One region of the Brevibacillus sp. HB1.1 genome, then DNA from elsewhere that is predicted to be linked to it. Evidence: riboswitches for the same ligand, from Rfam matches in the RefSeq annotation. Region 1 holds a riboswitch; the other holds the start of a gene.
What was found. A riboswitch is a leader RNA that binds a small molecule or an ion and turns the genes downstream of it on or off. The one in region 1 is predicted to bind cyclic di-GMP.
Positions count from the first base shown of each region.

Region 1 (7,396 bases):
TTCGCGGGAGAACGGAATTTGACGATTGCCCATCTCTGGGTTCTCTGGATTAATCTCCGCTTCGAGCATCTCGACTTGTCCTTCCGGATAGTTCGTGATGACGACCTTCAACGGATTCAAAACAGCCATCGTACGTGGTGCCTTCAGCTTCAGGTCCTCACGGATGAAATACTCCAGCATTTTCTCGTCAACCGTGCTGTTAGCGCGCGCTACCCCTACTTCACGAGCGAATGTACGAATCGCTTCCGGTGTATAGCCGCGACGACGGAAGCCTGCGATGGTTGGCATGCGCGGGTCATCCCAGCCGTCTACTACATTCTCATCAACAAGCTGTTTCAGCTTGCGTTTACTCATAACGGTGTTGGTCAGATTCAAGCGGGCAAATTCGTACTGGCGTGGTACACTCTCCATTTCGCACTCGCGGACTACCCAGTCGTACAACGGACGATGATCTTCGAATTCCAGTGAACACAGGGAGTGTGTCACGCCCTCGATGGCATCCTCCAACGGATGAGCGAAGTCGTACATCGGATAGATGCACCATTTGTCGCCCGTATTGTGATGCGTTGCATGGGAGATTCGATACAGAACCGGATCACGCATGTTGAAGTTCTGAGAAGCCATATCGATTTTCGCACGCAACACCTTTTCTCCGTCCTTGAATTCCCCTTGGCGCATCCGTGCAAACAGATCCAGGTTTTCCTCCACAGATCGGTTGCGGAACGGACTATCTGTGCCTGGCTCTGTCCATGTTCCACGCATTTTACGCATTTCTTCGGGAGACAGATCGTCTACGTAAGCCAGACCTTTTTTAATCAACAGCACCGCACGGTTGTACATCTCTTCAAAGTAATCAGATGCAAAAAACAGCCCATCCCATTCGAAGCCAAGCCATTGAACGTCCCTTTTGATGGCCTCTACGTATTCGATGTCTTCCTTCACCGGGTTGGTGTCGTCAAAACGCAGGTTGGCCTTGCCGGAAAATTCACGTGCCAACTCAAAGTTGAGGCAAATCGCTTTTGCATGTCCAATATGAAGATACCCGTTCGGTTCTGGGGGAAAGCGGGTAATAATTTCTTTTACTTTGCCCTCTTGCAAGTCATCAATCATGATATTGCGGATAAAATTGGATGCCGCTACCTTGTTTTCCAATGAAATCAACCTTTCACTTCACCTTTACATTCCATAATACTGATTCTCTACCCAGAGTTCAACAAAATCGGGTCGTGGACCGACCCGCTCACGTCTTCCATTGCTGCCTCGTTTGCCATTGTGGCCTGCAATACAGATGAATGACAGAATCAATGGCTAAGCGCTGCTCCGTGATCCCTCGAATCGTTTCGAGATGCTTCGGGGAAATCAGATGCAACAAAGGCTGTTCAACATGATTGAAACGTTGGAATGCTTCCGCTGCAATCCGATCCCACTGTGGGTAATACCGAAGCAAGTCATCGGGCATTACACGGGAGCGATCCGTGTCAGACTCGGGCAAACACTCAAAAGGTTCATCCAGATTTAACGTTCCATAATCATCGGTCAGCTCTTCGCCCGGAAAAATATCCCGTGCAGCCAATTCCATATCATACATGGTCGGCACACAATTCGCATGAAAGCTGTGGTTCACGTACCTTGCCTTATCCCAACAAAGAATGTACTTTCCGAACTGGTTCTTGAATGAATATTTTTGCACGTCCTGTTTTCGTAATGAGTCAAGTTTTTCCACAAATGCAGGGTCCAATACCTGGTCCAAATTATCCTGTGCCCATACAATCGTTCCTTTTGGGATAAACCTTGTCGCAAACACACCGTACCCGATCTCATCGTTGATATAGCGCAATTCTGTATCGGGATGCATCATGGTCTTTGTTTCACTCCTTGGCTTATGTGCCTTTTTATCATCATAAGCAATTCAGCCCCATGAGGTGTGTGAATGTCTGCGAAAAACACCCCTCCCCATAGCTTTCCTGACTATTTTTCTGGATTAAAAAATTTTTTCTTATTTACCACAAATGGTAAATAGTCTATATTATTGGCAAACGGTGTTTTAGGAACATTTTCCCACAACGATCGCATCAGTAAATGTGTCAATTTTATGCTTCATCCATTGATATCGAAACGGCAAACCCGGGGAAATCCGGCGACGCAAAGCTACAGGGGCTACCTCCGCAACAGCGGACACGCTTGCCAGCTACCGAAGTATTGATGTAGGACGAGACCAATGATCCTATATCATTGGTCTTTTTTTGCGCACATAATGTCTATTTTTGTCTATTTTTGTATGTTTGTGTATTTTTGACTTTTGAAGGAGGTGAGGCAACAGCGGATAGCCGGTTTAATGAATTCATTATTCTATTCATCATGAAGGAGGTTTCATAGGAATGTCATTCTGGAAGAAACTCTCAACCGTCGCGCTGACTGCTGTCATCGGGGTATCAACATTCTCTGGGGCACAAGCTGCTAACCGTCCAACAACGATGTCACCGAACGCAATGGTGACGACTCCTCACTATCTGGCTACGGCTGCGGCCCTGAAGACATTGGAAAACGGTGGAAACGCTGTAGATGCTGCTATTACAGCCGCTTCCACATTAGCTGTCGTCTATCCTCATTACACAACCATTGGTGGAGATAACTTCTGGCTCATCTACAATGCCAAAACAAAAGAGCTGAAGGCACTGAACGGCAGTGGTCGCGCAGGCGAAAAGGCAACCATCGACTATTACAAAAACAAAGGCTACGAAAAAATCCCGTCCCGCGGTTATGAATCGGCAAACACTGTCCCTGGTGTCGTCTCCGGCTGGTGGGAGGCTTACAACTACGCCCATAAAAGCATGGGCAACAGTAAGGTTCAATGGAACAAACTGCTGGAGCCTGCCATTGGATACGCCGAGAACGGATATCCAGTCTCCCCCAACCAAGTATATTGGACGAAATACGCGACAGATCCAACTGACAATAACTTGAAGAATCTTCAACGTTTTGATGGATTCCGTAAAACATTCCTGAAGCCCAACGGTGATCCCTATGCAGCAGGCGAAATTCTCAAACAAAAGGATCTTGCCAATACTTTGCGAATCATTGCGAAAAAAGGCGCTGACGGTTTTTATAAAGGAGAAGTAGCTAAAAAAATCGTAGCAGACATGCAAGCCAACGGCGGATTGCTCACGTTGAAAGATTTTGAGAAGCACACCTCCACTTGGGCAGATCCGATTTCGGTAGACTACCGCGGATATAAAGCGTACAACGTTCCGCCTAACTCCCAAGGCATGGCATCGCTCTCTATTCTTAATGTTTTGAATAACTTTGACCTCAAGAGCATGGGTGAAGGAACACCCGATTACTATCACACGATTGTGGAAGCTACCAAACAGTCTTTTGCTGACCGTGACAAATGGCTGACTGACCCTGCCTTTGTGGATATCCCTGTGGATGAGCTGTTGTCCAAGCAGCACGGGAAAGATTTAGCTGCGCGCATTGATATGAAGCAAGCTGCCAAATCCGTAGAACCGCTTGATCCAAAAGGCGATACAACCTGGTTCGGGATCGTCGACAAAGATGGAAATGCCGTGTCCATCATTCAGAGTCACTATTTTGACTGGGGTTCCGGCATCGTAGCGAAAGATACGGGCATCCTTTTGCAAAACCGCGGAAGCTATTTCTCTTTGGACTCCAAACACATCAATCACTTGGAACCAGGAAAACGTACCTTCCACACCATTAATCCAGCTATGCTCTTTAAAGGGGACAAGCCTTATCTTCTCTACGGAACACAAGGGGGAGAAGGACAGCCGCAAACGCAAGCCGCTCTTGTCACGCGTATCGTCGACTTTGGTTTCAGCGTACAAGACGCAATCGAAGCACCAAGATGGCTACATGGACGCAACTGGGGATCTGATTCCAACAATCTCAAGGTGGAAAGCCGCATCCCTCAAGACGTCCTGGACGAGTTAATAAAACGTGGGCATCCAGTCGAAAAGCTGGAAGCAGCCTATACCGATACGATGGGACAGTCCGGCGCAATCCTGATTGACCCGCAAACCAATGTAAAATTTGGCGGTGCTGACCCTCGCGGTGAAGGCGCAGCAATGGGATATTGATATTTTGTCAGACTGCTGAGTTAAACTCAGCAGTCTACCTGTATTATATTTCCTTGTGGCAGACCGCTTTTCACAAAGAAAGAAATATCTCAATCACGGATTAGGAGCGGAAAAATCCTATGTTTTTGTTCAACAAACTCAGGAACAAAATGATCCTTTGGTTTCTCGTCGTGGCCGTCATTCCACTTACTGCCGTTTCGATGTTTATCACGAGCAGCTTTTCATCCATTCTGATTGATAAACAAAAATCATCCTATGTTGACCTTACTTCCAGTACAGCCATAGCTATGGATCAATATCTGGACCGGCGTATGACAGAAATTCAGATTTTAGCCCGTACCTCGGATATTCAATCCGATGATGCAGCGGCAAAAAATGAATTCATCCGCAAGTTTACCGAGGAAATGAAACTGTATGACGGAAATACCTTTATCGCAAGTGATGGAAAAGTAACGGCTGATACGTTCCCCAAAAGCGTTGGAATCAATCTTGGCGAGCGCCAATTCTTCAAAGACGGTATGCAGGACAAGCCCAGCTTCTCCGATGTTCTAGTTGCGAAGACAACCGGCAATCGCTCTATCATCGTCGCTTCCCCTGTAAAAGCGAAAAATAATGAGAAGCTTGGTGTCTTGACCGGGCTCGTCAATGTAGATGACTTCACAGCTACATTCCTCAAGAATTTGAAAGTAGGCAACGATGGCTATCCGATTCTCGTTGATAACAAGGACCAGATTCAGTACCATCCTACCCAGGATCTGATCGGAAAACCGCTTGAGGAATCCGCTCTGCCGCAACCATTAATGGAAATCCTGAAATCAGGAAAAACAGAAAAGGGCTCATACAGCTACTCGGACAATGGTAAGGAATACGTTGTCACCTATTCCCCCATTCCCAAGACCAACTTTGGTTTGTATCTGCATATCCCTGTCGAATCCATAACGTCTGCGGTTTCATCCGTTACCAACATGGTTACGATCATTGTCATCATTGTTGTTGCTGTCGTGATCGCAATCGCGTACGCTGTTTCCCGGCAAATCTCCCGCCCTATTGCGGCAGTTGCCTCCGTGGCTAACCGCATTTCCGAGGGTGAACTGACTGTACAACCCTTGCAGATCCAAACCAAGGATGAGGTTGGACAGCTATCCCAATCCGTAAACACAATGGTGCTCAACCTGCGAACGATTATTCAACAAGTAAATGATACAGCTTCAGATCTTGCTTCTTCAGCAGAGGAATTGTCTGTCAACTCCGACCATACGAGCAAGGCTACCGAGCAAATCGCCATAACGATTCAGGAAGTAGCTTACGGTGCGGAAAAGCAAGTGAAGAGTGTAGAGGAAAGTGTCACCGCAATTCAAGGTGTATCGACAGGGGCCCAGCGGGTTGCCACGAATGCACAGCAAGCTGCCGAATCAGCTTTGGGCGCTTCCCAAATTGCAGTGGAAGGCAATCAGGCCCTTCAGGTCGTTATCAGCCAGATGCAATCGATCGAGAACACTGTTGGCAACATTGCCGATATCGTCAAACGATTAGGAAACAGCTCGCAGGAAATCGGACAAATTGTACAAGTCATCACCGGTATCGCTGAACAAACAAATCTGTTAGCACTTAACGCAGCTATTGAAGCGGCGAGAGCTGGTGAACAGGGGCGCGGATTCGCCGTTGTTGCAGACGAAGTGCGCAAATTGGCTGAGCAGTCCGCGCAATCCGCGCAACAGATCACACTGTTGATTACGACGATTCAGCTCGAATCAAACCAGGCTGTCCTTTCGATGGAACAGGGCACCAAAGAGGTCGCCACTGGACTTACAGTCGTTAACAATGCAGGCAAGTCCTTCGAACAGATCCAAGATGCTGTCACGCAGGTAGCAAGCCAAATTCAAGAAGTAAAAGCTTATTCTGAGCAAATGTCTTTTGGTACCAAACAGGTGGTAGAATTGGTCAGTGTCATTGAAGAAGTAGCGGAGAATTCTGCTGATGGAACACAAAGCGTGTCAGCCGCCACAGAAGAACAGCTGGCAGCTATGGAAGAAGTCAGTTCATCAGCTACTTCTCTGGCAAGAATAGCCGAAGAACTGCAATCTCATGTAAGCAAATTCAAGATATAGTCCAAACAACGAAAACAAGAAAAGCCGCCTTGCATGTGCACGGCGGCTCTTTCCTGCTTTCGCTTACACAAACTCCCACATCCGGTCAGGATGGTTCGTGCAAATTTGAACCTGAGGATGCCACGAAATGACTTCGCGGATATGCTTCGGATCATCCAGCGTCCACGCGATGACTTGGAAGCCTTTTTCAATCGCGGCTGCAGTTAGCTCACGCGTCAGAAACGGATATCCCATGGAGAGGATCGTGGCACCTGCTGCCTCCATCTGTTCCAGCATGAGTACAGGTCGGCCATATACAATCAGGCCTGTCTGCACTTCTTGGTCGAGCGTGCGAACGTGACGGATCAAATCGTGGTCAAAGGAAGTCAGGTACACCTCTTGCTTCATTCCATGCTTTTCTACAAGCGCGAGCACCTTTTCAGCGATACCCGGGTACATGTCACTTGTTGCTTTCAACTCGATATTTAGCGCGCAGCGACCTTTTACTGCGACTAGTACTTCCTCGAGTGTAGGGATTTTTTCGCCTGAAAACTTGTCGCCAAACCAGCTCCCTGCATCCAGCTCACGCAGCTCTGCCAAGGTATGATCCATGACCAGACCGTGGCCATTGGTCGTGCGTTCCAACGTAAAGTCGTGAATCAGCACCGGAACACCATCACGCGTCAACTGTACATCAATTTCCATTGCTTTGATAGCTGGCTCTGCCAAAGCCAGTCGAATCGCTGTCATTGTATTCTCCGGGGCTTTGCCTGACCACCCGCGATGTGCCATACAAATGTTCATTTCGCCAGCTCCTCTATCATTTCGTTTCTGTTATTTTTTCAAAAGCTTGCTGCCTTTTTCCGTCGCCGCCTGCATCGCTTCATCTACTGTCGCTTGGCCAAGCATCGCACGCTGCAGTTCTTTTTGAATCACATCCTGCAATTCTTTGTAGCCTGGAGCCATTGGACGAGGATAGCCGTATTGCAGTTGATCTACCGCGACCTTGAAGTTTGGTTCTTTTTCATAGAAAGCCTTCATTTCAGCCGAATCGATTGCTTCTGTCGTGACAGGCATATAACCGGAAGCGATTGACCAAGGAACTGTTTGCTCGGTATCGGTCATCCACTTCATGAATTCCCACGCTGCTTTTTTCTCCGCATCGGTCGACTTCGCCAGCATCACGAGATTCGCACCGCCCGTTGGCGTACC
Region 1 is NZ_JABMIV010000004.1:275,764-283,159, forward strand. It holds gene HPY27_RS13820 (glutamine--tRNA ligase/YqeY domain fusion protein) at 1-1,161, opposite strand, end outside; gene HPY27_RS13825 (SET domain-containing protein) at 1,241-1,858, opposite strand; cyclic di-GMP riboswitch class I at 2,108-2,196, shown strand; gene ggt (gamma-glutamyltransferase) at 2,379-4,097, shown strand; gene HPY27_RS13835 (methyl-accepting chemotaxis protein) at 4,217-6,205, shown strand; gene HPY27_RS13840 (glycerophosphodiester phosphodiesterase) at 6,269-6,988, opposite strand; gene HPY27_RS13845 (ABC transporter substrate-binding protein) at 7,019-7,396, opposite strand, start outside.

Region 2 (7,396 bases), on a different contig from region 1:
ACCTGCGCTTTAAGACGTGGGAAGAGATCATCAAGCCTCATTCCAATGCTGTCATTATTGCGATGATGGATACGTCGGGAAGTATGGGCGTGTTTGAAAAGTATATTGCCCGCAGCTTTTTCTTCTGGATGGTACGTTTTCTGCGCACCAAGTACGAAAAAGTCGAGATCGTCTTCATTGCCCATCATACGGATGCGAAAGAAGTAACGGAGGACACCTTTTTCTCGAAAGGGGAAAGTGGGGGGACGATCTGCTCCTCTGCCTACAAAAAGGCGTTGGAGATCATCGATAGCCGCTACCCAACATCGCAGTACAACATTTACCCGTTCCATTTTTCCGACGGCGACAACCTCACGTCTGACAATGAGCGCTGCGTAAAGCTGGTGAAAGAGCTCATGGAGAGATGCAACATGTTCGGCTATGGCGAAGTGAATCAGTATAATCGTCATTCAACCCTCATGTCAGCGTATCGCCACATCAAAGAGCCGAAATTCATGCATTGTGTCATTCGGGAAAAGGGCGAGGTATACAAGGCGTTGCGTACTTTCTTTGGCAAGAAGGAAGCTGTGAAGTAATCATAGTGGCAACCGGGCGAGAAATCGTCCGGTTGACTTATGTGAGGGGTGTTACTATGTATCCACAAAAGCATCGGATGCGCAACACGGGAGCCTTCACTTTCTTGGCATACTTTACATTGGGGGCAGGTGTACTGCTATTTTCAATCGGTTTATACAATGCAACAGGTCTTCAGCTGCACGAAAAGGGGTATTATATCGCATGTATGCTTCTGGTAGCAGTTGGATCGATTTTGACGCAAAAAGTAGTGAGAGATAATGCAGAGGATCGAACAATTATTGAGGAGCAGGAAAGAGAATTTAACTTGAAGGTATCGAAAGCGGAGAAAGAAACGCCGAAATAGCCCAGATGGTGTATGGTTTAGGCAAGGAAAATGTTAAAGTTGTTCATCATCGGGTATTCGCTCCATTTTGGTGGGGAGGAAACCAATGGATCGCAAAAAAACCGCCAGGCTCATGCCCTGACGGTCTTTCGAATGAGCGCTACAAACTCCTCTGCCTTTTCAATGTGTGGAGAGTGCCCCACATTTTCCATGACTATCTCCTGATAGGAACCGCCAGCGCGCTGATATTGTTCGAGCACGTCTCGAATTTGGGAGACCATCGGCTGCGGAGGATATTCGTCTTCCCCTGGCCATCCGGGGACATAGCCAAGCTTGCCTAGTGTACCGAAATCAGCAAGCGACTGATCCGAGATAATGGCATCATCCGCACCGCGAATCCATAAAATCGGACACTTCGGCTCCATCTGGACAATACCGGACAAATTTACGTATTTGGGAGAAATCGCATTCGTAATCCCTGTCGTCCCAGGAGCAACACCGGGCCAATCGTTTACGTATTCAAAGGCACCAGGGTAAAAGCCCTCTCCCGTTCTCGTAGAGATTATCGCGCTCACATAACGATCTTCCTGCTCTGGGCCAACCTGGAACGGGGGATTGAAATAAAGCTGATTCATGACATTGCGAGGACTGGAGGGAGATTCATTACTCATATCTTTGGCTGCTATCCTTTTGACCAGCTCGGAGTTGACAGCTCCTCCACCTGAGCCTGAGAAGCTGCTGTAGCACGGGGTGCCAACTATATCCTTGGTTCCACCAAAGCCGTAAGGAGACATGGGGGCGATTAGAATCAGGGAGCGTACTTCCTGCGGGTGATCGATGGCAAACTGCATCACGATCCCACCGCCCAACGACCAGCCGGCAAGATGGACGGGTGTTGGCAAGTCCAATGCCCGAATAAACGAGTGAAGGTCATCCGACCAGTCTCGCAAACCGCGTGTCGCATCGATGGGCAATGCTTCACTTGCTCCATAGCCACGCATATCAGGTGCGTACACACGGTACTGGTCACATAGAGCCGCTATGGTATCATCCCAGAACAAGTTGGCTGATGCATTGCCGTGAATGAGGAGGAGCGGTTCTCCTTCTAGTACGCCAGCTGTCAGATAAGAAACGAGCAGTCGATCGGTCTGAATCGTTTTTGTTTCGATTCGTGCATCCATCAATGATGTGCTCCTTTCATTGTATAAGATTATAAATATCAGAATATTTACATTATATATCCATTCGGTTACAAAATGAGAAAAGAAAACAACCGCCCGTGAAAGGCGGTTGCAGGAAGGTTACATATGGAGACCACGCATCTGTTGTTCGATTTTCTCAAAGCCGCCAGAAACCTTAACGACTTCGTCTTTTTGTTCAGAAACGAGAACAAGCACTTCTTCCAGGCTCTCTTTGTTCTTGTCGGTAATATCTGCGTTGACTTCAACTTTTGCGCCGACTTCTTGAATCATACTGTGAACATGGATAATGAACTCTTGCAGGTTTTTCGTTTTATCCGCAAAGTTTTGCATGTAGTTGTCTACATTGGTGAACATTTCTTGTACTTCAATGATGCCCTCGCTATTTTTCTCAAAAGAAGTCTGTGACTCAGAAATCATATCTGATACGAGCTTCATTTTTTCGCGAATGGTCATGAGCAGGTTCGAGATCGATTCAGAGGATAGCTTGGAGGATTCAGCCAGCTTGCGTACTTCATCTGCTACGACAGCAAATCCTCGGCCATGTTCGCCTGCGCGAGACGCTTCAATCGTGGCATTGAGTGCCAACAGATTGGTTTGTGCAGAAATCTCGGAAATGGTTTGAATGATTTTCCCAATCGATTCGGTTTCTTTATTGAGCTCTTGAATCAGCTGGTTCGTACCTTGGATATCCTTGATGAATCGTTCAAAGTCATTGCCGATGTTGCCGATGCGTTTGCCGCTCTCATTAGTGGCTTCTTTGGTCGATTCTACGTAATCATGCATCTCTGTAACAGAGCGGGTCATGTCCTCCACTTGCAGATTCGTCGAGCTCATTTCCCGACGCAGTTCGTCGGTATTGCTGGTCTGAACCGTAAAGGACTCCATAATGTCTTGCAGGGAAGCGACGGTTTCGACTGCGCGAATATTTACACCGTCCGTCACCTTGTTCAAATTCTCTTGATAGTCTTGCATAGAGGTGAGTGATTCATTGATCTGATCCAGAACACGTTGCAACGATTCCTTTGAGGCAATCGCTTCTTGTTTTTGTTGCTCACTTTCCTCTTGCAGCTTGTTATTGAATACAGCATGCATCATGCTCGTGACAGAGACGAAGCAGAAGGTAAGCAAGAAGTACATCAGATCAAGGTTGTTTGTCGAATGGAAAATCGTTTCTCTCTGTGTCAGGAAGTAGTAAGAGACAATACCCAATGTCGATACAATCGTCAAAATATTGATGAGTCGGTCTTGATAAATCCCCATGACTGCTACAAAGAACATAATGGTCATGATATTGATCATATGCGGGTCCAGTCCAACTACGATGAACATAAAAATTCCGATTACCGCGAAGTTGAAAAACTTCATGAAGGGCGCTGCTTTTTCACGGAACCTCGGGCGATTAGAGATGTAAGTAAAAGGTGCCAGTACGCCATACAAAATACCCAGTATCGTGAAAACGAATGTGTACGATACGCCTAGAAAAAGGTTTAAGACCTGAACTACCGTAATAATACTTGCGAATACGATTACGACCCAATTGTTTCTTCTTCTCAATAGATCAATGTTATCCATGTTATCCATGTTACCCACCTACCTCGACTTTTACTTGGTTGGATGACGACGAATTGTACCAGGAATATTTCGGATCGTGCTTATTGTCATAGACATCTTTTAGATGGAAGAGGGTCGGAATGGCATCGGCCCCTTTGTAAAAGACGATATCTTTGGTCTGAGTCGCCTTTACTTGATACTTCTTATTAATGAACGTAAAAAAAGTTGGATCTGCTACCCCGATTGCGTGGGTATAACCGTGCTTTTCAGCGTAATCTATCATTAAGCAAATTCCTTTTTGCCCTAGTTGTCCACGGTATTTCGGCAAAACAGCGAGACTGTCTACCTCCATTACTTTCATATCTTCTGTAACAACATCCTGAAAAAGTGATTTCATATAAGCACTTGATTTGGAAAAGGGCGTCATTTCAAATGTTCCACCTGCTTCACCATCTTCGGCAAGTAAGAGGAACTGAGCCGAGCCTTCTTTCGCATGCTCCATCTCGAAGCCCATGCTTGTCCATACTGTTTCTTTGATTTCATGAAATTGTGCTAACTCTTGTACGGTTTCTACTTGTTTGTACATAACTTCTCCACTCCATCATTTTCTCTGATTGAACCATGTTGTGTATGTTTGACGTCACTAAAGTTATGTTTTTCCATCCGATACGATAATGAAAGTGCTTTCATCCTCCTTTCAAAAATGTAAACACAAAAAAAGGCCGTTCCATCGAAATGGAACAACCGAAGCTACCAACATCGAATAAATGGTCTCAAGATGATGGCAACCCGGCTATCATGGTCAAAGACTGTAGACCCGTGGTTTTGCGTCGCCACCTTTCGATGACTTTGCCTTTTGCATTTTTTAGCAAAAATTGTAAAGATGTGTCGAATTTTGCTAGACATAATCATGCAAAATATAAGCCAAAAGATATATTCTTGTCAAGTTTTGGTAGGGAAAATAAACTAATTGTTCATAAAGCATAGACGTAGAAAAAACCAGTTGTGTGATCAACTGGTTTTTCGTTATATAAGCGTTAGGTTAGGGTACGCAGAATGTCTAAAACTTCACTAGGCTCCATGCGTTTTTTGTAATCAGGATCTAAGCCTGCTGAACGGATTACGCCCTGGTTGTCGAGGATATAAGTAGCAGGTATGGGGAGTGTCCATGAATCTTCGCTATTAAAACGATGGAGATCAATATCCAATGATCGGTAGGTATCATGTGAAAAATCAGGCAGTCTGAATCTGAGTTTATATTTTTCTGCTACTTGGTTATTGGTATCGCATAACACGGGAAAGCTCAGACCGTTTTTCTCTTGCATAGTAAGAGAGTGTGCAGGAGATTGTGGACTAATGGCAAACAATTGGGCACCCAGAGAGGTTATCGTATCGATCTGTTTTTGGTATGCTTGCAGCTCCAAATTGCAGTAGGGGCACCATGATCCACGGAAAAATGTAAGGACGACGGGACCTTTTCCGATTTTTTCCGACAAGGTAATGGTCTTGCCAGTGTGATCGTTCAACGAGAAATCAGGTGCAATCGAACCAATCGGCAAGCCCTTTGCGTGTCCAGAGGTCCGCAGCTCCTCGATTGATTTTGTAAATGCATCTGTTACTTCACGAGTGAGGAGGTCTGCTATTTGAATGGTTGTAAAATCTAGCTCTTCGCGCAGGCTCTGAAAATGTGGTTTATCCATATGTTGTTCCCCTCTTTTTCGAAAGAATAGTAAAAGCCATAGCTTTACGATATCTTTCTTTTGGAGGGGAAGATGTAACCTGGATTACATTCTCTTCAAAATTTCGTCCCGATGAATGGAAATGGATTTAAAGCCTGTTTGAATTAGTTCTTCTCTTACTAAAGCACGTAATGCTACCGTCACAGCTTCCCTGGATGCCCCGACAAAATGGGCGAGTTCTTGATGGGAAAGAGGTAAGTCAATTTGTTGAAATGCCGAACTGTTAGGAGTGCCAAATTGATCGGCAAGCCTTACTAATGTGGAAATAATGCGATCTTGTAAAGGGAGAAGAGCAAGATTTTCGGCTGCCTGGCTGATCGAAACCATTCTATCGCTAATGATCTTCATGATCTTCATCATCAGTTGCGGATGTTCGATTATGTAGCTCTCAAATTTTGCTTTGCTCATTTTACAAATGAGGCAGTCTTCGATGGCTTCTATATACATCTCCCGTGTACCTAATGAGAGGAGATCCACTTCTCCAAACACATTGCCTTCCCCGAGGATGTCGAATGTGAACTGCCGCCCATCCCGATTTACTTTATATAAACGTACTTTCCCCTGTTTGATAAAGTAAAAGCTCTCTGAAAAAGTTTCTGGTGTTTGAATGCACGTATTTTTGGGAAAAGGGGATAAGGAGGTTAATTGATCGATTAAGCGCAAACTTTCCTCGGATAATGAATTTAACAAATAAAATTGAGATAAATAGGTGATTTGGTTCATCATTTCTGTTCGGTTTGGGTCTTCAGAATCGTTCTTTTCGCTTTGGTGACAATTCTTTTCGTTTCCTTTGTATCAGAGATTCTTAACCAATCGTCACAAAGCTGCGTCACCCAGTCAGGTTGTGATTTACTCGCATCGTTCAACCAATTCCCAACAGAATCTTGAACATATTTGGATGGATCTGACTTCACTGGCGTAAGCAAGGGCAGACAGCGAGCAGGCTCATTTTTCAATGTGTCAATATGCTTGCACCAGACCCCTCGAGGGCGTGTAGCTTCTACCGCAAAGCGGCGAATATTTTCGTCAGTATCAAGTACCCATTCGCTCAGGAGGTGAATGGAATGGTTCAGATCATGCACGAGAGAATCTCGAATTGCCATCCATGCGATCTCTCTCACTCCAAAATGATGATCTGCCGAGAGTTTTCTTATTTGCCTTAGCTTTTCTTCGAGCGATAAGCTGTTGTCCAAACCAATGATATAGGCACTCCAGCAACGTACACTGTCTGACTTGTGGGTGGCCAACGATAGGAAAACGGGAGACGTAGCTGTGGGTTCACCCGATTTGTGTAAGATCGCAAGTAGTTCTTGGCCAATCAGACGGATAGCTTTCATTCCGCTCGTAGATCCCGTTTCTTCTAATTGATAAACAAGTTGAGAGATATGTGTGTCTAATTGAACATGAGGAAGAACGCTTTGTACCAGATGAATATGATCAACAGCCTGCCATTCAGTCAAATTGACACTTTCTAATTCTCCAGCATGAAGGAGTGCTAAAACATTGTCAGGGATGAGCGAGGCTTTACTTGCTCCTTTTCTCGTGTGTACCGAATCCGGCATTTTCAACAAACCCCTTTTCACAGAAATGGTATACATTCAAAACGGAATAGCTGCAACAAAAGTATACCTAAAAAATCACCCATAACAAAAATTTTCCAACCATCCGATAACTAGAAGGAATAGGAGGGGATTTTATGAAGGAAGTAAAAGTGATTCAATTTTACTTTTCCGGAGGCGGTGAAACGATTAGCGTTGAAACGACGGAACCGGAAGAGATCATTCAAATGGTCGCTAATCAAGACGGTGGATGGCTACAGTACGATGATGTTGTTATCAACGTCAGAAATGTTTCGTATATCAAAGTACGCAGTCAGGCGTAAGGATAGGAAAAGCGCGTCAAGCTCTTCAGGAAAAAGCTCTCCTTTAAATGAGGAGGGTTTTTTCGTGTTGGAGGTAACGCCGCTGGTTATCCTAATTAATAGAAGAAAAAGGAGGGTGACAAGA
Region 2 is NZ_JABMIV010000005.1:12,292-19,687, forward strand. It holds gene yhbH (sporulation protein YhbH) at 1-575, shown strand, start outside; gene HPY27_RS14735 (YiaA/YiaB family inner membrane protein) at 632-919, shown strand; gene HPY27_RS14740 (alpha/beta hydrolase) at 1,030-2,079, opposite strand; gene HPY27_RS14745 (methyl-accepting chemotaxis protein) at 2,200-3,690, opposite strand; gene HPY27_RS14750 (GNAT family N-acetyltransferase) at 3,683-4,237, opposite strand; cyclic di-GMP riboswitch class I at 4,432-4,515, opposite strand; gene HPY27_RS14755 (peroxiredoxin-like family protein) at 4,689-5,351, opposite strand; gene HPY27_RS14760 (Crp/Fnr family transcriptional regulator) at 5,436-6,113, opposite strand; gene HPY27_RS14765 (DNA alkylation repair protein) at 6,113-6,952, opposite strand; gene HPY27_RS14770 (hypothetical protein) at 7,087-7,272, shown strand; gene HPY27_RS14775 (DNA alkylation repair protein) at 7,396-7,396, shown strand, end outside.
Region 2: linked by a shared signal. The riboswitch ahead of HPY27_RS14750 (GNAT family N-acetyltransferase) and the one ahead of ggt (gamma-glutamyltransferase) in region 1 are both predicted to bind cyclic di-GMP.